One region of the Flintibacter porci genome, then DNA from elsewhere that is predicted to be linked to it. Evidence: riboswitches for the same ligand, from Rfam matches in the RefSeq annotation. Region 1 holds a riboswitch; each other region holds the start of a gene.

Evidence for each region. A riboswitch is a leader RNA that binds a small molecule or an ion and turns the genes downstream of it on or off. The one in region 1 is predicted to bind cobalamin.
Region 2: another riboswitch for cobalamin. It lies ahead of ACEVJL_RS14470 (sirohydrochlorin cobaltochelatase); the one in region 1 lies ahead of ACEVJL_RS09805 (ABC transporter substrate-binding protein).
Region 3: another riboswitch for cobalamin. It lies ahead of ACEVJL_RS05350 (sirohydrochlorin cobaltochelatase); the one in region 1 lies ahead of ACEVJL_RS09805 (ABC transporter substrate-binding protein).

Annotation. Positions count from the first base shown of each region.
Region 1 covers NZ_JBHEVB010000007.1:172,892-180,604, reverse strand. The annotation lists partial or broken gene trpC (indole-3-glycerol phosphate synthase TrpC) at 1-570, opposite strand, end outside; gene trpD (anthranilate phosphoribosyltransferase) at 567-1,598, opposite strand; gene rfbB (dTDP-glucose 4,6-dehydratase) at 2,003-2,986, opposite strand; gene ACEVJL_RS09815 (ABC transporter ATP-binding protein) at 3,060-3,821, opposite strand; gene ACEVJL_RS09810 (FecCD family ABC transporter permease) at 3,821-4,870, opposite strand; gene ACEVJL_RS09805 (ABC transporter substrate-binding protein) at 4,867-5,904, opposite strand; cobalamin riboswitch at 6,055-6,249, opposite strand; gene ACEVJL_RS09800 (FAD-dependent oxidoreductase) at 6,346-7,713, opposite strand, start outside.
Region 2 covers NZ_JBHEVB010000017.1:45,931-53,643, forward strand. The annotation lists gene ACEVJL_RS14455 (ABC transporter substrate-binding protein) at 1-465, opposite strand, end outside; gene ACEVJL_RS14460 (hypothetical protein) at 467-1,012, opposite strand; gene ACEVJL_RS14465 (hypothetical protein) at 1,075-1,578, opposite strand; gene ACEVJL_RS14470 (sirohydrochlorin cobaltochelatase) at 1,594-2,799, opposite strand; cobalamin riboswitch at 2,976-3,182, opposite strand; gene mobQ (MobQ family relaxase) at 3,279-4,976, opposite strand; gene ACEVJL_RS14480 (hypothetical protein) at 5,406-5,612, opposite strand; gene ACEVJL_RS14485 (LLM class flavin-dependent oxidoreductase) at 5,617-5,826, opposite strand; gene ACEVJL_RS14490 (DNA primase family protein) at 6,219-7,598, opposite strand; gene ACEVJL_RS14495 (CHC2 zinc finger domain-containing protein) at 7,576-7,713, opposite strand, start outside.
Region 3 covers NZ_JBHEVB010000004.1:64,426-72,138, forward strand. The annotation lists gene ACEVJL_RS05340 (fructose-1,6-bisphosphatase) at 1-1,464, shown strand, start outside; gene ACEVJL_RS05345 (aminotransferase class IV) at 1,584-2,435, shown strand; cobalamin riboswitch at 2,508-2,691, shown strand; gene ACEVJL_RS05350 (sirohydrochlorin cobaltochelatase) at 2,846-3,631, shown strand; gene cbiD (cobalt-precorrin-5B (C(1))-methyltransferase CbiD) at 3,621-4,763, shown strand; gene cobI (precorrin-2 C(20)-methyltransferase) at 4,745-5,437, shown strand; gene cobM (precorrin-4 C(11)-methyltransferase) at 5,450-6,226, shown strand; gene ACEVJL_RS05370 (cobalt-precorrin 5A hydrolase) at 6,223-7,221, shown strand; gene cobJ (precorrin-3B C(17)-methyltransferase) at 7,218-7,713, shown strand, end outside.

The DNA of each region.
Region 1 (7,713 bases):
CAGAATGGTGGCTCCCGCCGCCAGGGCGGAGCGGACCTCATCCTCGTCGTGGGTCTCCACCAGAGCGGCCAGCCCCAGCTCCTGGCACAGCTTCAGGTACTCATTCAAGGTCTGGGTATCCAGCAGAGCACAGATGAGCAGCACGCAGTCGGCACCTATAAGGCGCGCCTCGTAGATCTGGTAGGGGTCCACGGTAAAGTCCTTGCGCAGCATGGGCAAAGACACGGTCTGCCGCACCCGGCGGAAAATATCGTCAGAGCCCAGGAACCACTTGGGCTCGGTGAGGCAGGAGACGGCATCCGCTCCGGCAGCCTCATAATCTTTGGCAATGTCCAGATAGGGAAACTCCGGGTCGATGAGTCCCTTGGAGGGAGACGCCTTTTTCAGCTCACAAAGGAAGGAAAGTCCCGGCTTACTCAGGGCTTTCTGGAAGCGCTCCTTCCCCTGCCCCCGGCCCAGGGTCCGCTCCAGCGACCGGCACTGGGCCTGGAGGGTGTCCAGCCCCGCCTTCTCCTTGGCCGCCGCCACCCGTGCCCGGGCGTGATCGGCCAGCTGTTCCAGGATGGTCATGCCGTCCCCACCTCCCGGTTGCTCACTACAATGAGCTTCTCCAGGGTGCGGGCAGCCGCGCCGGAGTCGATGAGCTCCCGGGCCAAGGCCACGCTATCTGCCATGGTGTCCGCCTTTCCGGCAATGTACAGGGCCGCTCCGGCATTGAGGAGAACAGCGTTTCGCTTGTGGCCCTGCGCTCCATTCAGGATGGCTCGGGTGATGGCGGCGTTCTCCGCCGGGGTGCCGCCTTTCAGGTCCTCCCGGGCACAACGGGCAAATCCAAACTCCTCCGGGGTGATGACCCGGCTCTTAAACCACCCGTCTTTGATTTCGCACACAGTGGTGGGGGCACTGAGGGAAATTTCGTCTAGCTTATCCTGCCCGTAGACCACCATGCCCCGGCGCACCCCCAGACTGATGAGCACCTGGGCCAGGGGCTGAACCAGGTAGTCGTCATACACCCCCAACAGCTGCATGGACGGGGTGCCGGGGTTTGTAAGGGGGCCCAGGATGTTGAATACGGTACGGAAGCCCAGCTCCTTGCGGATGGCTCCCACGTACTTCATGGAGGTGTGGTACTTCTGGGCGAAGAAGAAGCACATGCCCACCTCCTGCAGCAGCTCCACGCACTTCTCCGGGCTCTGCTGGATGTTTACCCCCAGGGCCTCCAGACAGTCGGCGGTGCCGCACTGGGAGGAGGCGGCCCGGTTGCCGTGCTTGGCCACCTTCACCCCTCCTGCCGCCGCCACTAAGGCGGAGGTGGTGGAGATATTGAAGCTGTGTGCGTTGTCGCCCCCGGTGCCCACGATCTCGAAGAGTTCCATCCCGGTCTCTACCTTGGTGGCATGAGCGCGCATGGCGGCGGCGCAGCCGGCAATCTCGTCGGTGGTCTCCGCCCGGGCACTCTTGGTGGAGAGAGCCGCCAGAAAGGCGGCGTTCTGGGTGGGGGTGGTCTGGCCGCTCATGATCTCGTTCATCACGGTGTAGGCCTCCTCGTAGGTGAGGTCCCCTTTTCTGACGATTTTGACAATGGCTTCTTTGATCATGGTGCTTCTCCTTTCTTCGGTCCGTGTCTGCCAAAGGAGAATAAAAAATCGCCCTTGACAGAATGATCTCTTCTGTCAAGGACGAATAAAAAAGCTTATCCGCGGTGCCACCTTGCTTCATAGGAATGACCCTATGCCCTTGCGGGATACCAACATATCCCCGGCAACTGACGCATGCCCACGCGTTGCAGAATACTCTGTGAGGTTCCTCACATTTCCCTGCACCCTCAGCGGTCCATTTGACAGGCTGTTTCTTGCCCGGCTCGCAGCACCCCGGACTCTCTGGAAAGGCATATCCTGCCGTTATCTCCGCTTCAACGGTTTAGTAAATTAAATTTTCTGCATCTTAGCACAAAAAGATTTGTTTGTCAACAGCGAGAAATTTTTTATCGGAATGTCTTTTTTCATACATCCTCCGCCAGGGGCGCCCACCAGTAGCGGTGGTCCAGATACCAGTTGATGGTCTCATCCATCCCCTGGTCAAAGGACACCTGAGGCTGCCAGCCCAGCTGGGAGGACAGCTTTCCGCTGTCGATGGCGTAGCGCTTGTCGTGGCCCTTCCGGTCGGCCACATGGACTACCTGCTCCGGGGGTACATCCAGCCTGCGGCAGATGAGGCCTACGATCTCCAGGTTGGTGCGCTCGCTGCGGCCTCCGATGTTGTAGACCTCTCCAGCCACACCGCGTTGGAGGATCGCATCCAGGGCGGTACAGTGGTCGTCCACGTGGAGCCAGTCCCGCACGTTCTCTCCCCTGCCGTACACCGGCAAGGTTTTTCCGGCCAGCGCTCGGACGATCATCCGTGGAATGAGCTTTTCCGGGAACTGGTAGGGACCGTAATTGTTGGAGCAGCGGCTCACCGTCACGGGCAGGCCGTAGGTACGGAAATAGGCCAGTGCCAGCAGGTCGGACCCTGCCTTGGAGGCACTGTATGGGCTGCTGGGCCGCAAGGGGCTCTCCTCGGTAAAGAGCAGGTCGGGGCGGTCCAGGGGCAGGTCGCCGTAGACCTCGTCGGTAGACACCTGATGAAAGCGCACCCCGCCGTGGGCGCAGCAGGCGTCCAGCAGTACCTGGGTGCCCAGCACGTTGGTCTGTAAAAAGACCTCCGGGGCTTGGATGGAACGGTCCACATGGCTCTCGGCGGCGAAGTTGATCACTGCCTGGGGCTGTTCCTCCTCAAAGAGTCGTTTCACCGCTGCCCGGTCGCAGATATCTCCCCGCACAAAGCGAAAGCTGGGATGGTCCATCACCGGGACCAGGGTAGCCAGGTTTCCCGCATAGGTCAGCTTATCCAGACAGACTACCTGGTCCTCCGGGTGGTGTTTGAGCCAATAGAAGATGAAGTTGCTCCCGATGAATCCGGCTCCGCCGGTAACCAGCAGCGTCATGTGTGTCCCTCCCCGTGGTTTTCTGTCCTAACCATACCCCAACAGGGCGGTTCTGGCAAGGAGAAATTTTTCTTCACCGAGGGTAAAACAACACCCTTAGATGTCCGTCAGAAGCGGACACTACCTCCGCTCGTACGCCGTACACCGCGCTTATACGCTCCGGGGTAAGTACCTGCTCCGGGGTACCTTGGGCCACTACTCTACCCTCGTCCAGCAGATAGAGCCGCTGGCAGTACATAGCGGCTAAATTCAGGTCGTGGAGGGCGACAACAACGGTACAGCTTACTCCCTTTACAAGCTCCATGAGCTGGAGCTGGTACTGCACATCCAGGTGGTTGGTGGGCTCGTCCAGAATGAGGACAGGGGTCTGCTGGGCCAAGGCACGGGCCAAAATGACCCGCTGGCGCTCTCCGCCGGAGAGGGTGACCATGGAGCGGTTTGCCAGCGCATCCATCCCCACCTCCTGCAGTGCCTGATGGGCGATGGCGTAGTCTGCTGGGTTGTCCCGTTCCAGGGCTTTTTTATGGGGAGAACGGCCTAAAAGAACCATGTCAAGAACGGTAAAGTCAAAGCCCTTGTCGTTGTGCTGGGCCACGACTCCAATTTTCTTGGCGCTCTCCCGGCGGCTCTCCCTGGTTAAATCCCGGCCATTGAGATACACCGCGCCCCCCTGAGGGGCCAGTTGACGGTAGAGGCATTTTAAGAGGGTGCTTTTGCCGCTGCCGTTGGGGCCGATGACCCCCACCAGCTCCCCTGCCCTGGCCTCCAGGGTTACTCCATTCAGAATGTGGTTTCCCTCCAGGGTAACTTGCAGGTCTTGGGCCAGCAGGTCCATCACACCTCACCTCCAAATCCGTACCGCCGCCGGGCCAGCAGAGCCAGAAATACCGGTGCGCCCACCAGGGCGGTGAGGATACCGATGGGAATTTCATTGCCCGGCAGCACCAACCGGCACAGCACATCCATCCACACCAGAAAGACAGCCCCAGTCAGTCCCGCCAGAGGCAGCAGGGTGCGGTGGTCGCTGCCGAAGAGCAGCCGCACCCCATGGGGAATGATGAGACCAACAAAGCCCACCATCCCCGCCTGGTAGACCAGCACGCCCACCATGGCGGCCACCACCAGCAGGTATATGAGCCGCCGCCCGGCCAGCTCTACCCCCAGGGTACCGGCGCAGTCGTCCCCCAGCAGCATCAGATTCAGGGTGCGGTACTGGCTCCAGAAGAACAGCCCGCCCGACACCACCACACCGCAGGCGATGGCGTTGCCCGGCCAGTTGGCTGCCCCCATGCCCCCCATGGTCCACTGCACCAGGGCGGCAGCGGCGTGGTCGTCGTTTTCCAGCACAATACAGAAGTTACCCAGGGCGGAGCACACTGCGCTGAGAGCTACGCCGGACAGCAGCAGTTTTATTGGCGTGGAGCGCCCTCCCAGCCGGGACAGCAGGAGTACCGCCGCAGCGGCCAGAAAGGCCCCCACTGCGCCAAATAACCCCATGGCATTGCCGCCCAGGGCGGTGCCCGCACCAGCCGTCAGTGCCAGGGCGGCTCCCAGATAGGCGCCGGAGGACACGCCCAGGATGTAGGGGTCGGCCATGGTGTTCTGGACCATGGCCTGCATCACCGCGCCGCACAGGCCTAGGCCAGCCCCGGTGGCCGCCGCCAGTACCAGCCGGGGCAGGCGGATGAGCCACACCACATCGTGGACCCCTCCGCTGCCCCATTGACTGCCGTCTCCCAGGCCAAAGAGCTCGTAGGCCATAACCCGGTACACGTCTCCCATAGGGATGGCCATGGAACCCACGCTCACCGCCAGTCCCAGGGATAAGATGAGGGCGGCGGCTAGGATCACCAGGGCCAGGCGTGCTTTTCCGTTCCGACTCACAGGCTCAGCTCCGGGTACATGCCTTGGGCCAGGGTCTTCAGGCCGTCCAGAGTCCGGGGACCGCTGGCGTACATGTCGCCCAGCATAATGAGATGGACGTTACCGTTCTTGACCGCCTGCAGGCTCTGGAGGGCGGGGTCATCCTGAATGAGGGACAGCTGCTCACGCTTCACGCTTTCCGGATCGTCGCCGGAGTAGGCCATGTACACCACAAAGATGACCTCCGGGTCGGCGGCCACCAGGTCCTCCTTGCTGATGGAGTCGGCCTGGGGCATGGCCAGCTCCCCGCCCAGGGCGGTCACCATGTCCCCCGCCAGGGACTTGGCGCCATAGTTGGTGATGCTGCCGCTGATGGGCTCCACCACCGCCACGCGTACCGGTTCCTGTCCCTGTACTACGGACAGAGTGTCAGCTACCTGAGCCTTCATCTCGTCCACCAGAGCCTGGGCCTTGTCCTCCACGTGGAAGATCTTTCCGATGTTCAGAATGTCGGTGTACTCGTTTTCCAGGGTGCGGGTGCCTCCGGGAACGGTGTTGGAGTTCATATAGGTCCCCACACCCTTCTCATTCCAGGCATCCACGTCTCCCAGCTTTTTGTCTCCAAAGTAGGAGCCCCAGGAGAAGATAAAATCGGGTTCCATCAAAGTGACAGTCTCTTTATCCGGGGCAAAAACGGAGTCATCGTAGTGCATTTTGGAGAATCCATCCTGCCACTCCGGCTTTACCTCGTTGTCCAGGCCGTAGCTGGCAATGACGTGGTCCTCCAGCCCCAGGGCGATCATGGTCTCGATGCAGCCTTGATAGACGGCCAGCACCCGCTGGGGGGCTTGGTTGTAGGTGTAGCTTACCTCTTCCCCGGCGTAGTTGTAATTGGTGATAGTGACGGGATAGTAGCCATCGGAGTTGTCCGAGACAGCAGAGGATGTGCTTTGGGAGCCGGAAGTATCCAACATGGGTTGTCCGCTGCATGCGGACAGAGTGAGAGCCAGCGACAGGGCCAGCAGCGCGGACAGGGGGCGTTTCCAGGTATTCATACGATCTCCTTTCTTTTTGTATCTTGCGCATCGAGATGTCCTGCCTCTAGGAAAACAGAAATGCCTGCTTTCCAGGGAAAGCAGGCATCGGAAAAATGGGCGCAACAAACCGCCCAAAAATCCAGATGGGGCTACTTTCTGCGGAAGATACCCACCATGGCTCCCTCAGCAGGCTTCCTGGCTTGCGGATCGGCGCCCGCCGCGCCTTCTCACCCGGCCTTGTTGGCCGGACAATGGCACCTTGCGGCGGACTCCCCGCTTACAGTGACCGGATCGCTCGGGACTTGCACCCGATTTCCTTTTACCCCAGCGGCGAGGCTGGGCACTGAAGGGGCTGATTTTTGTGTACGCTCTATCTTATCAGCACATCCGAGTCTATGTCAATGGAAGAAGAAAAAATTCCCGGCTGAGCGGATGCCCAGCCGGGAAAGAGGTGATGATTTAGGCGAAGAACTCGGCAAAGGAGCGCTTCTCGTCGATGGCGGCCATCATGTCTGCCATCTTGGAGAGGTCACCCGCCAGAATCACGCCGCACAGCTTGCCGGCGGTGAAGTAGTACCGTTCCAGGGTATTCCGGGCCTCGTCGCGGACCTCCACCGTCTTGTACTCCACGCCGGGCTGCTTGCCGGGGTCTCCCAGGGAGAACAGCTCGGTGCCCATACCGTGGAAGGCCAGCACCGGGGCGATGGGCTGGTAGGCCGCCAGCTCTCCGGCGGCGCAGGCGCCCGCCGTCTTGCCCTGCTCCTGGGCCTCAGGCCACAGGGCGTAGTTGACGCCCTGATACTGGGCGCAGTCACCGCAGGCGTACACGCCGGGCAGGTTGGTCTCCATGCGCTCGTTGACCACAATGGCCCGGTCGATCTCAATACCGGCGCTCTGAGCGATGGCGGTGTTGGCACGCACGCCGGCAGACACCACCACCAGCTGGGCGGGGATGATCTCGCCGCTGCCCAGTTCCACGCCGGTGACAGCCTCGCCCCCCTGGATGGACTGGATCTGCACGCCGGTCTCCACCCGGACCTGAGACTTTCCGCAGGCGTCCAGCAGCAGCGCCGCGGCCTGATCGTCCAGCTGACGGCCCATCAGCTTGGGAGCCAGCTCCAGGACGGTCACCTCAATGCCCGCCTTGCGCAGCTCCCAGGCGGCCTCCAGTCCCAGCACGCCGCCGCCGATGACCACAGCCTGCTTGAGGGCATTGCCCATGGCCTGGATCTTCTCCACGTCGCTGAGACGGCGGATGGCTACCACGCCCTGCTTGTCGTGGCCGGGGATGGGCGGGATGAAGCACTCGCTGCCCAGGGCGAAGATGAGCTTGGTGTAGGGCAGCTTGAAGCCGCCGTCCAGCTCCACCTGCTTGTTCTGGGTGTCCACCGCCACCACCTGGCGCTCCAGGATCTGGACGATGTTCTGGGCCTCATACCACCCGGCGGGATGCAGAGCCATCTGGTCGGCGGTGAGGCCGGAGAGCATGGCCTTGGTCAGCATGGGCCGCTGGTAGGCGGGGCCTTCGTTGGAGATGAGCAGGATGCGGCCCGTCTTGTCCCGCTCCCGGATGGCCTGGGCGGCGCTGACGCCGGCGCAGCCGTTGCCCAGGATGACGTAGGTGTTCTGAGTGTCGTTGCGGAAGGCGGTCTCCTCCACCTCTACCTCCACAAACTTGTCCCGGCCCACGCCGCACACCGGGCAGGTGTCCAGAGAGGAGTCGAAAATTTCGCCGCACACCAGGCACTTGACCAGCTTGCGGGTGCCGGAGCCCTTCTTCTCCTCCTTCTTCACGGGCACGTAATACTCGGGGCCGACGCCGCACAC
Region 2 (7,713 bases), on a different contig from region 1:
ATCCGGAGCGGAATATTTGCCAGCATATAGAATATTTCCAGATTCCATTGCCGCACGCACTGGTTCAATATACCAGCCATCGCTTTTCAGCGCACTGAAACGGATCGTATCCAACGCATCCATCGAAACAAACATATCCATCACAGCCGAGGCAACTAAATAAATGTTTTGGATCGGTTGGTGCAGCTGCACAATGTTTTCATCCAAACCGGATGGCTCTGGTTTTCCCTCTGGGATTACCAGATACTGCGTACCATTGGAGATGGTAATAAGCGCATATCCATCATTGTAATAGTCCACTGCAAATTCCTCAGCATAATCGAGAGGCATACTGTGATCGAAGGTTAAATCCGGACTGATATCAGTATTACGTGTTTCCAGCAAATCAGCTTCAGAAGGTGAACCGCAGGAGGATACAGTAAATATGAGGATAAAACACAATAAAACTACTGCCATTTTTCTCATTTTATTTGCTCCTCCGTTTCTTATGAATCCCAAAAAAGGAGATAATTACGACTATGGCAATTACAATTACCGTTCCTGCAACCATAGCCATCATTTCAAAAGATGTGTCTTGTTTTATGGTGTCTTGGAGGAAGGTTAATGTATATTCGATTTCATGTGGTGTGCTCATTGCTGTGGTATTCGCAACGACCGCTATTGGCATATCAAAATCTATAATCGGAAGTTCAAAAGTGGAATTTCCAGCCTCCTGGAGTGGTTTAAAAGTTTTATTTTCTACCTTCATGTAGTCATAGTTCGGGCTGCTCCATTCAATCTGAACATAACCCTTTCCACCCCGTACAGTCATAATTGCCGGAGATGTAATAGTCGCCCGTCCGCTTCCACCCTCCAGTATGACTTCTATGGAATATTCACCATCCTCCAGATCAACCGTTGCTGCTTCCGCAGATGCTGAAGCAGGAAATACCATAATGGATGTGATACACATCACCATCAATAGCCCAAGACAAAATTTTTTCACCAGATAGGGAAATATGCTTCTCCTCATATTCGTCCTCCTCTCCAGATACAAATCTGTCCCTGCCGTTAAGAGCAGGGACAGAGCATGGTTTATTCAAGTTTTTCTGGGTTCGATACAATTACCTCATGATCGTACCACTTTCCCTTTGTACCGATTAGCGCAAGGTTAAACGGCTCGTCCAGAACCGGAACTGGAACATCAAAACCGTTGACCTCTTCGCTTATTCCATCCTCATAAGTTACAGTATCCACAGTAGGCTGCAAAAGTTCTGCCCCATCTTTCTGGGCATCCTCTGCGGTGCCTGGGAAAAGATTGACAATATTCTGAGAGGTAAGCGAAATGTGAATGGTCATTTTACCGTCCTGAACCGTCAGCTTTCCTTTACCATCGCATGTCTCGTTGACACGGAACATGCTGCTGTCCGTTTCAAAATCAGCAGAATAGATGCCATCTTCCAGAGTTGTTTGTTGTTCCAGCGAAACAGCTGGAGGGCTGGAGCCGTCCTGAGCAGATGTATCCGTCTGATTGCTGCATCCAACGGCGAAAACAGCGACCAAAGCAGCCATACACAGGAGTATCGTTCTTTTTTTCATGCTCGATCTGTTCCTTTATTGATTGATTACAGCACCAGTATGTGCAACATATAGCTCCTGAATGGCTGGAATCTGACCGAGGCCTGCAATCTGAGTATCAACGCTCTCAAAAGCGCCGGATGCGTTGAACATACTCTTCCAGGAATCAGCATCATCGCCTGCCATATCATTGTTTGCATGGTCACCTGCAACGACCATCAGAGGACGAAGGATGACTTTCTTATAACCAGCTTCTTTGATGCTTTCAATAACAGCTTCGCAGGCGGTTTCTTCCGGTTCACCCTCAACGGTACCGATAAATACATTGTTGTATCCCAGAGCCTCCATCTGAGCCTGCATCTGGCTGTAAGATACCTTTGCTGTGTGGGAAGTACCGTGACCCATAAATACGAATGCAACGCCGTCTGCCTTTGCTTCATCCAGAGTCTGGTATCCAGCTGTCTTAACCGCTTCTGCGGTAACAGCCTCTGCAACAGCTTTTTTATCTTCATTGATGACAGTTGCATCGGTACCGACATCGCCCAGAAGAGGAGCAGCGATCTGAACCGATTCAAATTTATCCTGATAAGCTCCTACGGTTTCTGCCAGCTCATCATACTCAGCACCATACATCAGATGGGTAGGCTGAATCACCAGATTCTTAACACCATTTTCTACCGCACGGTCAAGTGCCTGCTGGACGTTATCGATCTTTTCTCCGTCACGAGCCTGCACATGATTGATAATGATCTGGGCGGTAAATGCTCTTCTGACCGACCAGTCCGGATAGGCTTCCTGCAAAGCGTCCTCAATGCTCTTGATATCAGCAACACGGCTGTCATTAAAAGAGGTTCCGAAGCTGACTACGAGCAGTTCATTTTCGCCGATTTCATCACCGTTGAGGGGATCATCTTTAGAAGCATCACCAGTATCCCGTCCAAAATAGTCTGGATCTGCAAATTCGCCGGAAACCAATTCCTTTTGGGCATCCGTCAGGGCATCCCAGGCAGCCTTTGCGGCCTCACATTGTTCATCCGTGTTTTCGTTTCGTTCTTGCACATAGATTGCGTCAATCAGCTTGGCCACCTCATCAGCAGCAGCTTGATCGTCAGAGACTGGATTGGTAGAAGACACCTCGCCTAAGTTGTCTGATGTCTCACTTTCCTGAGAACCGCAGGCAGCAAGAGATGTTGCAATGCACATCGCAAGCAGGAGTGCTACAAATTTTTTCATGTTCTTCATTTTACTTTCCTCCATTGATTTATATCTTTTTGTGGTTTAAGCCACGAAAAAGCAATAGTAAAGTAAAATGGAGAAAAGTATGCTAAAGATATGCAAAAAAAGCAGCAGTCATACATGACTGCTGCTGCCGTTTTTTCGCAACAAAATAGCCCATTTCTCCATAACTCGAGAGCAAATAGACTTTAACAACCTGAGCAGGTCTCCTGACTTGCGTATCATAAGCCTTCCGCACAGCCTTCTCAGGATTAACTCCCAATGACCGACTTTCGTCATGTGCGGTGCCTCCGCGCATACAGTGGCGGTACCGTTCCGGATTCCAACCGGATTCACTATTCTCCATCAACACTATACGAAATTGATGGCACTCAGATATCATATTTACTTAGGATAAAAGTATCATAGTAATGCATATTTGTCAAGCAACTAACAGACGATAAAAATTCTTATTAGTAAAACTTCAATATATTTTATAACATCAATTAGCGCTCTTGTTCCTTGCGCTTTCCCTTGTTGGAAATCTGCTGCTCCTTCTGCACCTGCCGCACCATCCTCCGCACAGCCTGCCGCTCCATATCCTCATGCAGCATCCGGGAAACCGTCTTTTTGCTGTCAAACATCAGAAGCGGGCTGTATTTCTCACCGTAAACCTGCTGTGCCCGGTTCTCCGCTTCCTGCTCCTTGTCGGGGCGGATGGCCTGTCTTGCTTCATACAGCTGCACTGGGTCGAAGCCCTGGGCCTGCTCCCGAAGCCCGGCATACTCGTTCAGGGCAGCGTCCAACTCGGCGGAATATTTCTGTTCCTGTTCTTCCAGCCGTTTCAGGCTCTGCTCCATGGTGGCGATGTCTTTAGGGAATTGTTCGGCAGCATCTTCCTCGGTATATGCCAGCGACGCCAGAAGCAGATTTTTCTCCGAACGCAGTTCCTCCAAATCCTCTGTCAGCGCCGCAATCTTTGCCGCCAGTTCCCGGTGCCGGAACACATGGACCGCAGAGAGCGCCTTTTTCTCGGACAGCAGGCTGCGGCGCTCTTTTGTCTTATCCCGAATGTCCTTTGCCAGCTGATGGTACTGTGTGAGGGCAGGGCGCAGCGTATTCAGCGAAGCATTCAGGCGTTCCTTGCCCTTGCGGAGATACCCCAGCTGATAGCAGAATAGCAGCAGATTTTTTCGCAGATTTTCCATGGCCTCGGCAAGTGCCGGGATGGTATTTTTAACTGCCTGCGCCAGCTTTTTGACCTGTCCCCTCAGCTCCCGGAGCAGGGCATTGTCGGCCTTGATCTGCCGGTTCAGCTCGCACCGGTCAGAGATGATACCCTTTTTTTCCATGGCTCTGGCAACCACACCCTCATGGACCGTGGGCCGCTCCAGCAGACCACGCTCGGCATGGCTGCGGTGGTAGATGCGTTCCTCATGTCCGGTGCGCTCCAGATGGCGGTTTGCCACATCTGCCCATGCAGCCCGCCACAGAACAAGTTGCTCATCGCTGTTCCAGCGTTCCGTGATGGGATTCTGTCTGCCATATTTGGTACTTTTGGGATACTTGGATACCCGTTCATAATCCTGGGCCTGCGCTGCGGACGGGGTCATATACACCTTCTTTTTGCCCACCTTGTACTGATACTGCTTCTCCCATCCGTCGGCCTGTGCCTGTTTGAACTCAGCGGCAGTAAAGCCCCGTTCCTCGCCGTCTTTGATGCAGAGATATTCTTTCTCAGTCTTGTACTGCCATTTTCCCTTTTCATCCAGTGGGCGCACCGTCAGCAGGATATGGGCATGGGGATTGTGTCCGGGAGGATATGGGTCATGGATGGCAGCATCAGCGCACATCCCGTCTGCCACGAACTGCTCCTTGATGAAATCTTGCAGGAGCTGGATTTGTTCCTCTCGGCTCAGTTCTATGGGCAACGCCGCCACAAATTCACGGGCGAGGCGGCTATCCTTTGCGGTTTCGGTTTCCTCCACGGCGTTCCACAGGTTTTCCCGATCCTGCCACTCTGCGGGGGCGGTGGCTGGCAGAAAAACCTGCCGCCACCCAAGGCCCTGTTTGCGGGTGTAGTCGTGCTGCACCCCGTCATACTCGTTGAGCATCCGGGAACAGCTCAGATAGGCCGCAGCAGCTACGACGGAGCGTCCGGCTCCACGGCTGACTATCTTAGCCTCCAAATGATAAATCGCCATAAATCACCTTGTCCTTTCTGAAAGGGGTGCCCCGAAACAGGGCACCCTTGTTTTCGCTCAGTGCGTCGTGAAATACGACGCACCACCAGCAGGGGCGGAACGATTCGTTCCACCCCTGTATCTGTGTCAAGCTGCCGGTGGCAGGTTGACGCAGGCAGGCGGCGGGATGGGGTGGCAATATACCACCCCATGAACAGGGGCTTCCAAAACGGAAACCCCTGCGTCGACTGCATGGGCAAGGCTGGCAGTTTGGCAGAAATGCAGCCTTGTCCAGCGGCTCCCGCAGGAGTCGCAATCCCCCTCGGAGAGCGCACGTGCCCGACCAACGGGAGGGCTACCACCGCCTGCTTTAGCAGGTGGTGAGTAAGTGCGCCCTTCGGGATAAAAAAGAGGAAGGCCCCCGGTTTCCCGGAGACCTCCCAGCAGTTTTCAATCGTGTCCTGCCAGCTTTCGCCGCAGGTACTCTTCCAGATTATCAAGCCCTACCGCCTGTACTTCCGGCAGCACTTTTTCCAGTACAGCGCCCTCCTGAATGAGCCGCCTTGTCCGGGCTTTTCGCTCCTTCACCCGGTCCCGTGCCTGGGCTTCCTCCAAGCGGTGCTTTGCCTGCAACAGTTTCTTTTCTTCACTTGTCATGGGATTACCTCCGCTTCTGCCAGATCAGGTCATAGCCCAGCACATCGGCCAGTTCCACAACCTCCTTGTAGCGGATGGATTCCCGCTGGAGCTTGGCCGACAGGTTGGAAACGCTGTCCGACCAGTCGTATTCCTCATGGAGCCGGTCAACTACCTCCTGCATGGTGTATCCCGCCCGGACGATCTGTGCCTTAATCTCATTGCGTACCGTCATCATCAAAAATCCTCCTAAATTTTCTTGATAAAAAAGCGAAGTCGGCACGCCTTCTGGCATAACCGCTTCGCTGTGTGGTGAAAAATCTCCTTGTCACCAAATCCGTTCAGAATTGCCGGTGTGATGTCCTGCCCATAGGTCGCACCTTCCGACTTTTCCGTTACGTGTGACTCGGCTTGAAACCGTGCATTTCCCCATGATTCCATGCACCCGGTTCACCGGGGCGAGAAGCACGGTTTCGCAAAATGATTTCTTCCAATAGGCAAATACTTTTCGATTTCCACTTGCCTTGATTTAACATGGGATTTGACCGGTGATTCTGACTGACATAGCCGCTGAATTGCTATAAAAGGGAGAACAACGGTCAATCAAAGCGTACGTACGTACATGGCTCAGCGCCGCCACTCCTCCGGCACATCTTCCGGTACGTACGTACGCATCGAATCACCGGAAAACACTGATATATGATTTCTCACCAGTACCTCAATCCCCAGAAAGCCACGCACCCGCCGCCCGGCTGCATTGGTCACATTGTTGCAGTATTCCAGATTGTAGCGGCTCTGGCAGGCAATCAGGGCTTCGCTGAAGCTGCGTGGCTTCAGGGCAGGCAGGTTGTTTTCGGTGCAGTAAATCTGGTATGCCTCGTACAGTTCTTTGGAGCTGGCAGATAGATCCGCTTTCAGGCGAACATACCCGTCAGAATCCAGAAAATCATAGACATTGTTGTTGTCCCGTTTGACTGCTTCCCGGTTGTCTTTGGTGCGCTGGCTCTCGGTGAACTTGAAGTTGTTTGCGGCCAGCCGCTGCAATCCCTCAAAAGCCCACAGCAGAATGCCCTCCACCTCGGCTTTCATCTTCTCGGCAAGGTCAGGATCATCCACACGGCCAGCCGGTTTTTCTTTCGTGGTTAGCACCAGCTGGCGGCGATAAAATCCGTCGCTCCGGTCAAACAGCGCCTGCAAATCTCCGTTGGAGAAGGCCAGCAGCCGGGCGCACATCCATCCCTGATAGCTCTGCTTGCCCTTGCGCTCCAGATCCATTTTGCCCTGGGCGGTGACGATGGATTTTACATAGTTGGTCTGGCGCAGGGCCTCCATTCGCATATCGTCATCCACGCACAGGAGGATATGTTCCAAATCGGCACGGGCAAACCGGTTCTCGGATATTTTCCCGATGCTGCCATCCTTCATGTTGGAACCGAACAAAGTTCCCAGCACAGCGCCGATCTGCGACTTGCCCTCGCCGCCGCTGCCTTTAATAACCATCATCCGCTGTCCCTTGTTGCTGGGAATCAGGCAGTAGCCGATATATTCCTGCAAGGTGGGGATGTCCTCCGGGTAGAGCAGGCCATCCAGAAATTGCAGCCAGAGAACAGGTTTCGGGGCGTTGGGCTTGTAGGACACGGGGAAGCGGTTGCGGACGATTTTCGGCTTTCCCTCCACAAAGGTTCCGTCCAGAAAAAGAGTCCCGTTGGAAAGATGAATCCGATCCGGCTCCGGGGGGAAATCCTCCACCAACGCCGCCAGCTTCATCAGCTCCACAATGTTGCTGATTTTGCGGGGAATGTTGCTGACCGCACAGCATTTCAGCTCCTCAAAAATTTCTCCCCGCAGGGGCAGTTCATCGGTCACACGGCCTTCGGGCGTGAAAAAAGCCCCGTTTGTGAAGATGATCTTGTGCGTCTGCAAGAACTCCTCACAAAACAGGGCTTCGTTGATGCTTTTGCCATCGAACCAGACGGGCATCCCGTCAAGCTGCGCTTTGTTTTTCATGGGCGTCGTCCTCCTTTTTCAGCCTGTCCAGCCGTTCCTCCAAACCGGCGATCAGGCCATCCTTGTTCAGCATTTCTACGATTTTTACCCGCTGTTCCAGCTCGGCGGCAATCAG
Region 3 (7,713 bases), on a different contig from region 1:
CTGGAGCAGGCCGACGGCTTTATCGAGGCGGTCTCCGCCGTCATCAAGCGCATGGCCGTGGATCACATGCACATCGTAGGCGATATCTTTGACCGCGGTCCCCGGGCGGACATCATCATGGACTCTCTGCTGGATTACCACAGCGTGGACATCCAGTGGGGCAACCACGACATTCTCTGGATGGGCGCCGCCTCCGGCTCCCGCACCCTGGTAGCCACTGTGCTGGCCAACTCCATCCACTACAACAATCTGGAAGTAATCGAGACGGGCTACGGCATCTCCCTGCGCCCCCTGTCCGTCTTTGCCAACGAGGTATATAAGGACTGCGACGTCCACCGCTTTGCCGTCAAGCTCACCGGCCCCGACGCCGACCAGTACAGCGAGAAGGACAAGCTCCTCTCCGCCCGGATGCACAAGGCCATCACCATCATCCTCTTCAAGCTGGAGGGCCAGAAGCTGCTGCGCCATCCCGAGTATGGCATGAGCGACCGCCTGCTGCTGGACAAGATCGACTACGCCAACAAGTGCATCACCATTGGAGACACTACCTATCCCCTGGAGGACGTGGACTTCCCCACCGTGGACCCCAAAGACCCCTACGCCCTCACCCCCGAAGAAGATACGGTCATCAATCAGCTCACCGCCTCCTTCCTGCGCAGTGAGAAGCTGCAAAAGCACATCCGCTTCCTCTACTCCAAGGGCAGCCTCTATAAGGTCTTCAACGGAAACCTTCTCTTCCACGGCTGTATCCCCATGACGGCGGATGGGGAGCTGCTCTCCTTCCAGATCGGCGGCAAGGAGCGGAAAGGACAGGAGTTCCTGGACTACGCCGACACCGCCGCCCGCCAGGCCTACTACCACAAGCTGGGCACCCCGGAGCGGCAGCTGGGCATGGACTTTCTCTGGTTCCTCTGGGCCGGGCGCAACAGCCCCATCTTCGGCCGGGACCGGATGACCACCTTTGAGCGCCGTCTCATCAAGGACGAGAGCGCCTGGACCGAGCCCAAGAACCCCTACTACACCTATTATCAAGACCCCGCCGTGTGCGATATGCTCCTCAAGGAATTTGGCCTGGAAGGCCCCCACTGCCACATCATCAACGGCCACATCCCCGTCAAATCCAAGAAGGGCGAGAGTCCCATCAAGGGCGGCGGCAAGCTTATCGTCATCGACGGCGGCTTCTGCAAAGCCTACCAGCCCACCACCGGCATCGCCGGCTACACCCTCATCTACAACTCCTGGGTGCTGCGCATCGTCTCCCACGAGCCCTTCTGCGGTCGGAAAACCGCCATCGAGAAAAACATGGACATTGCCAACAGCTCCCGGGTCTTTGAGCGTATGGACACACGCATCAAAATCGCGCAAACTGACATCGGCGCCAAACTCCAAGCTCAGGCTGATGCCCTGCGGGATCTGCTCAGCGCCTACAAAGCCGGCGCCGTCCCCGAGGACCACCGGGAATAACGCTTTACTTTGCCCGCCAGGTCTGCTATGCTAGGGGCAGAAGGAACTGGCCTGCGATAGCCCCTGGAACACTCTGCTCCGGGTACATATCAGGACACATTGGAAAGGATCGAGAAACCATGTGGAAAAATGTAGGATATTATAACGGAACCATGGGTCCTCTGGAGGAGATGACCGTCCCCATGGGGGACCGCGCCCTCTACTTCGGCGACGGTATCTACGAGGCCACCTGCGTGGCAAACCGTATTCCCTTCGCCCTGGACGATCACCTGGATCGGATGTACAACAGCCTGCGCCTGCTGGAGATCCCCTTCACCATGGAGCGCGACCAGGTCAAGGCCGAGCTGCAGAAGGTCATCGACGCCGCGGAGGACTCCCCCATCCACTTCCTGTACTGGCAGATCTCCCGTGGTGTTGCCATGCGCAACCACCCCTTCCCCGCCAATACGGAGCCCACTCTGCTCATCTATGTGAAGCCCCATACCATGAAGTCCATGGACAAGCCCTATAAGCTCATCTCCATGGAGGACATCCGCTTCAAGCTGTGCAACATCAAGACTCTGAACCTCATTCCCAGCGTACTGGCTAACCAGCGCGCCGTGGAGCAGGGCTGCGACGAGGCCGTCCTCCATCGGGGCAGCAGGGTCACCGAGTGCGCCCACAGCAACATCTCCATTCTGAAGGATGGGGTGCTCCAGACTGCCCCCACCGACGAGCTCATCCTCCCCGGCATCACCCGCAAGCACCTGCTGGCCCTGGCCAAGGAGCACGGCATCTCCGTTTTGGAGAAGCCCTTCTCCATGGTAGAGCTGATGAACGCCGACGAGGTCATCGTCACCAGCTCCAGCGCCCTGTGCATGAAGGCGGAGTCCATTGACGGCATCCCCGTAGGCGGCAAGGATCCCCAGCGTCTCAAGCTCCTCCAGGACGCCTATCTGGAGAAGTTCCAGCGGGAGACCCAGCCCAAGTAATCCGGTTCTTTGGCCCGGCGCACTCTGCGCCGGGCCTTTTCGTTGACAGAGGGGCCAAGGTTGGGTACAATAAGAAAAAAATCGCCAGCGGGTGCCCGGAAGAAAAGGCCGGGAGAATAGGGAAGCGGGTGCAACGCCCGCGCGGGACCGCCGCCGTAAGGGGGAGGACCGCTCCAGCGCCACTGCAATGCTTGCGGGAAGGGGGAGCGGGCCGGGGAACCCAAGCCGGAAGACCTGCCCACTGACCCACACTGCCTGAGGCTGAAGGCAGGGCCTGCCGCTCCGGACGGACCAAACGGAGAGGCGGAAGACCACGGACCGCTATGCGGCCCGTCTTTTGTGTTGTCTTTTGCGCCCCTTCTCCCCTCAGGAGGAGGGGCGCGCTGGCTTGTTCCAAGGAGGATTTTACCATGAAGGAAGCGCTGTTGACGGTGAGCTTCGGCACCGCAGTGGAGCAGGCCCGTCAGGCGGATATCTGCGCCGTGGAGCGCGCCGCCGCTCAGGCTCTCCCCCACCTGCCCGCCTATCAGGCCTACACCAGCCCCACCATCCGCCGCATTCTGGCCCGGCGCGGCGTGGACATCCCCGGCTTTGTGCCTGCTCTGGAGCAGCTGGCCCAGGACGGCGTGGAGCGGGTCTATGTTCTGCCCACCCACCTGCTCCCCGGCTATGAGTATGACGACCTGCTGGAGGCATCCGGGCAGATGCGTTCCCAGTTTCAGCAGCTGCGTATGGCCCCCCCTCTGCTGGGAGACACCTGGGGTGTGCGGGCTCTGGCGCAAATTCTGTGTGACCGTTTCCCTTGCCAGGAGGGCCAAGCCGTGGTGCTGCTGGGCCACGGCACTGAGCACCCGGGCAACCTGGTCTATCCCGCCCTCCAGGGCGTGCTGGACTGGCTGGGCCGGGAGGACATTCTCATCGGAACGGTGGAGGGCTGGCCCCAGGCGGAGGACGTGCTGGAGCAGCTGAGCCGCCAAAACTGCCGCCGGGTCCTGCTGGCTCCCCTGATGCTGGTGGCGGGCACCCACGCCGTGGAGGACATGGCCGGCCCCGAACCCGAAAGCTGGAAAAACCGCCTGGAGGCCAGCGGCTATGAAGTGACCCCCATCTTTGAGGGGCTGGGCCGCCTGCCCCAGGTGCAGGAGATGTACGTCCACCGTCTCAAGATGCTTGTGGAGGAGAACCATGGCCTTTGAGCACTACGTCACCGCCGGTGGAAAACGCCTGCGCTGCGGCTACACCACCGGCACCTGTGCCGCACTGGCCGCTGCCGGAGCGGTACGGTTGCTGCTCACAGGCCGCCCGCCCGATCTGGTGGCTATTGACACCCCCAAGGGCTGGCGGGTGGAGGTGTCTCTCACCCAGCCTCAGCTGGGAGAGGGCTGGGCCCAGTGCGCCGTCATCAAGGACGGCGGGGACGATATCGACGCCACCCATGGTCTGCCCATTGTGGCCCGGGTAGCGCGGCAGGGTGGCGATACCATTACCATCCGCGGCGGAGAAGGTGTAGGCCGGGTGACACGGCCGGGTCTCGACCAGCCGGTGGGCGAGTGGGCCATTAACCGGGTGCCCCGCCAGATGATCACCCAGGCGGTGGACCGGGAGCGGAAGGCACTGGGCTGCACCGATGGATTTTTGGTAACTATCTCCGTCCCCGGCGGGGAAGAGGCCGCTCAGCGCACCTTCAACCCCCATCTGGGCATCGAAGGCGGCATCTCCATTTTGGGCACCTCCGGCATTGTGGAGCCCATGAGCGTCCAGGCCCTGGTGGACACCATGGCTCTGGAGCTGCGGCAGGCGGCGCTTCACAGCGACGGCCGCCTGGTGCTGGTGCCCGGTAACTATGGCCTGGACTTTTTAGCCCAGCATGACCTGATTCCCGAGAGCATCCCGGTGGTCCGGTGCTCCAATTTTATTGGCGAGGCTCTGGATCAGGCCCGTCTGGAGGGCTTTCGGGAAGTTCTGCTTGTGGGCCACATCGGCAAGCTGGTCAAGCTGGCCGGAGGCATCATGAACACTCACTCCCGCTGGGCGGACGGCCGCCGGGAGTTATTCTGTGCCCACGCCGCTCTGGCGGGCGCGGACCGAAACACTGCCCGGGCTCTTATGGACTGCCCCACCACCGACGGCTGTCTGGAGGTTCTGGACCAGGCAGGGCTGCGGGAGGAAGTTTTGTCCTCCCTGCTGGAGGCCATTCAGGGACACCTGGACCGGCGCTTCGGCCCGGAAGGGACGGTGGGTGCCGTCCCGTTTAGCAATCAATATGGCCTTCTCGGCCTGACCCCCAAGGGGAAGGAGTTAACAGATCGATGGAACAACAGAAATTAGGAACCTTTTACGGCGTGGGAGTTGGCCCCGGCGACCCGGAGCTGCTCACGGTAAAGGCCATCCGCACATTAGAAGCCTGTCCTGTGCTGGCCGCACCTCAGACGGCCTCCGGAGAGATGACAGCTCTGAACATCGCCAAGCAGGCCGCCAATCTGGAGGGCAAGACTCTCCTGCCCCTCCACTTCACCATGTCCCGAGACAAGGCCAAGCAGCACCAGACCCATGTGGAGGCCGCCCAGGCGGTGCGCTCTTATCTGGAGCAGGGTCAGGACGTGGCCATGGCGGTGCTGGGAGATGTGTCGGTGTACTCCACCTACTGCTATTTGATGGATCTATTAAAGGATGAGTTCCCCTGTGTCATGGTACCGGGGGTGCCCGCCTTCTGCGCGGTGGCCGCCCGGCTTGGCCGGAGCCTGACCACCATGAACAGTCCCCTGCACATCCTGCCCGGAGGCGGCGAAGGTCCCGGGGAGACGTTGGACCTGCCCGGAGCCAAGGTACTGATGAAGTCGGGGCGCAACTTTCCCCAGGTTCTGGACGCTCTGGAAGCGCGGGGCCTGCTGGAACAGGCGGCCATGGTGGAAAACTGCGGCCTGCCCGGAGAGCGGATCTGCCCCTCTCTGGAGGAGAAACCCAAATCCAGTGGGTATTTTACTACGATTATTATACCGTAAGGAGGGAAATCCATGGTCCATTTTGTGGGTGCCGGCCCCGGCGGGCCCGATCTCATCACCCTGCGAGGGGCTCAGCTGCTGGGTGAGGCCGACTGCGTCATCTACGCGGGTAGCCTGGTAAACCCCACTCTGCTGGCTATGACCCGTGAGGGCGCCTCCATTTATAACAGCGCCCAGATGACCCTGGAGCAGGTGCTGGCCGTCATCAGAGAGATGGAACAAAGCGGCAAGACCACGGTCCGGCTCCACACCGGCGACCCCTGTCTGTACGGTGCCATCCAGGAACAGATGGACCAGCTGGACGAGCTGGGCATCTCCTGGGATGTGACCCCCGGTGTGTCCTCCTTCTGCGGGGCCGCGGCGGCGGTAGGGACCGAGTACACCCTGCCCGGGGTGAGCCAGAGCGTCATCATCACCCGCATGGCGGGGCGCACTCCGGTGCCCGAGCGGGAATCTATTGCCGCTCTGGCCGCCCACGGAGCTACCATGGTGATTTTCCTGTCCGCGGGCATGCTGGAGGGACTATCCTCCGAACTGCTCAAAGGCGCCTATACCCCGGACACCCCCGCCGCCCTGGTGTACAAGGCAACCTGGCCAGAGGAGAAGGTGGTGCGCTGTACCGTAGGCACGCTGGCCCAGGCGGGACGGGAACACCAGATCTCCAAAACTGCCCTGGTGCTGGTGGGGGACTTTTTGTCCCACAGCTACCAGCGCAGCCTTCTCTACCACCCCGGCTTTACCACCGAATTCCGGCAGGGGGATGGCTCCCTGGATGGAGCGGCACTATGAAGCTGGAACTGATCGCCTTTACCCAGCGTGGCAATGCCTTGTCAGAGCAGTTGGCCAAAACTCTGTCCGACCACGGACACCAGGCTGCCTGCACCCGGGATGGGCTGAAGGCAGAGGAATGGGCAGAGCGGGCTTTCTCCCGCTCTGAGGGACTCATTTTTGTGGGGGCAACGGGCATTGCGGTTCGTTCTATTGCCCCTCACCTGCGCCATAAGAGCACCGACCCAGCGGTGGTCGTGGTGGACGAGGGAGGACAGTTTGTCATCCCCATTCTCTCCGGCCATCTGGGCGGAGCCAACGATCTGGCCCGGGAGATTGCTGCTTTGATCGGTGCTGTCCTGGTCATTACCACGGCCACCGACGTAAACGGAGTGTTCGCCGTGGACCAATGGGCCCGGCGGCAGGGGCTGATGGTGTGCAATCCGGAGCGAATTTTGTCCGTCTCTTCCCGGCTGCTGGCTGGAGAGACGGTGGGATTTTTCTCCGCCTGGCCCATTGCCGGGGAAGTACCTGCGGGACTGTGTCCGGTCTCCCGGGAAGACGCCCAGGTGGTGCTGGACCTGCACCGCCCGGAGGATGACGCCCTGTGGCTGTGCCCCAAGGGTGTGCGGGTAGGCATGGGCTGCCGGAGAGGAACTCCGGCGGCGGCTCTCCGCACTCTGCTGGAGGAAGTACTTACCCAAGAGGGTATTCCTGAAAAAGCAGTCTGCGCCTTATGTACCATTGATTTAAAGAAGGATGAACCCGGACTCCAGGAACTGGCCAGGGAGTTGAACGTGCCGCTGCTCACCTACTCCGCCCAGGAGCTGGCGCAAGTCCCCGGAGACTTCACCCCCTCTCCCTTTGTGGAGCAGGTTACCGGAGTGGACAATGTGTGCGAACGGGCGGCATTGGCCTCCGGCGGAACTCTGCTGCGGAAAAAGACGGCCAAGGACGGGGTCACAGTGGCCCTGGCCATGGAAGAACTTCATTTGACTTGGAAGGAGCACCTATGAAACGGTTGTATGTGGTTGGGCTTGGCCCCGGCGGAACGGACTATCTCACCCCCCAGGCCAGAAAGGCGCTGGAGGACTGTGAGGTGCTGTGCGGCTACACCACCTATATGGACCTGGCGGCCAACTTTACCGCTGGGAAAGAACTGGTCACCACCCCCATGACTCAGGAGCTGGAGCGCTGCCGTCTGGCCTTGGAGAAGGCCAACGAGGGAAAAACCACCGCTATGATCTGCAGCGGCGACGCGGGAGTGTACGGCATGGCGGGTCCGGTGCTGGAGTTGTCGGTCCAGTTCCCGGAGGTAGAGATCGAGGTGATTCCCGGGGTGACGGCAGCTCTGTCCGGCGCGGCGGTGCTGGGCGCTCCCCTGATGCACGACTTCGCGGTGATCTCTCTTTCTGACCTGCTCACTCCCTGGGATGTCATTGAAAAACGGCTGGACTGCGCCGGGGCGGGAGACTTTTCCGTGTGCCTCTATAACCCCATGAGCAAAA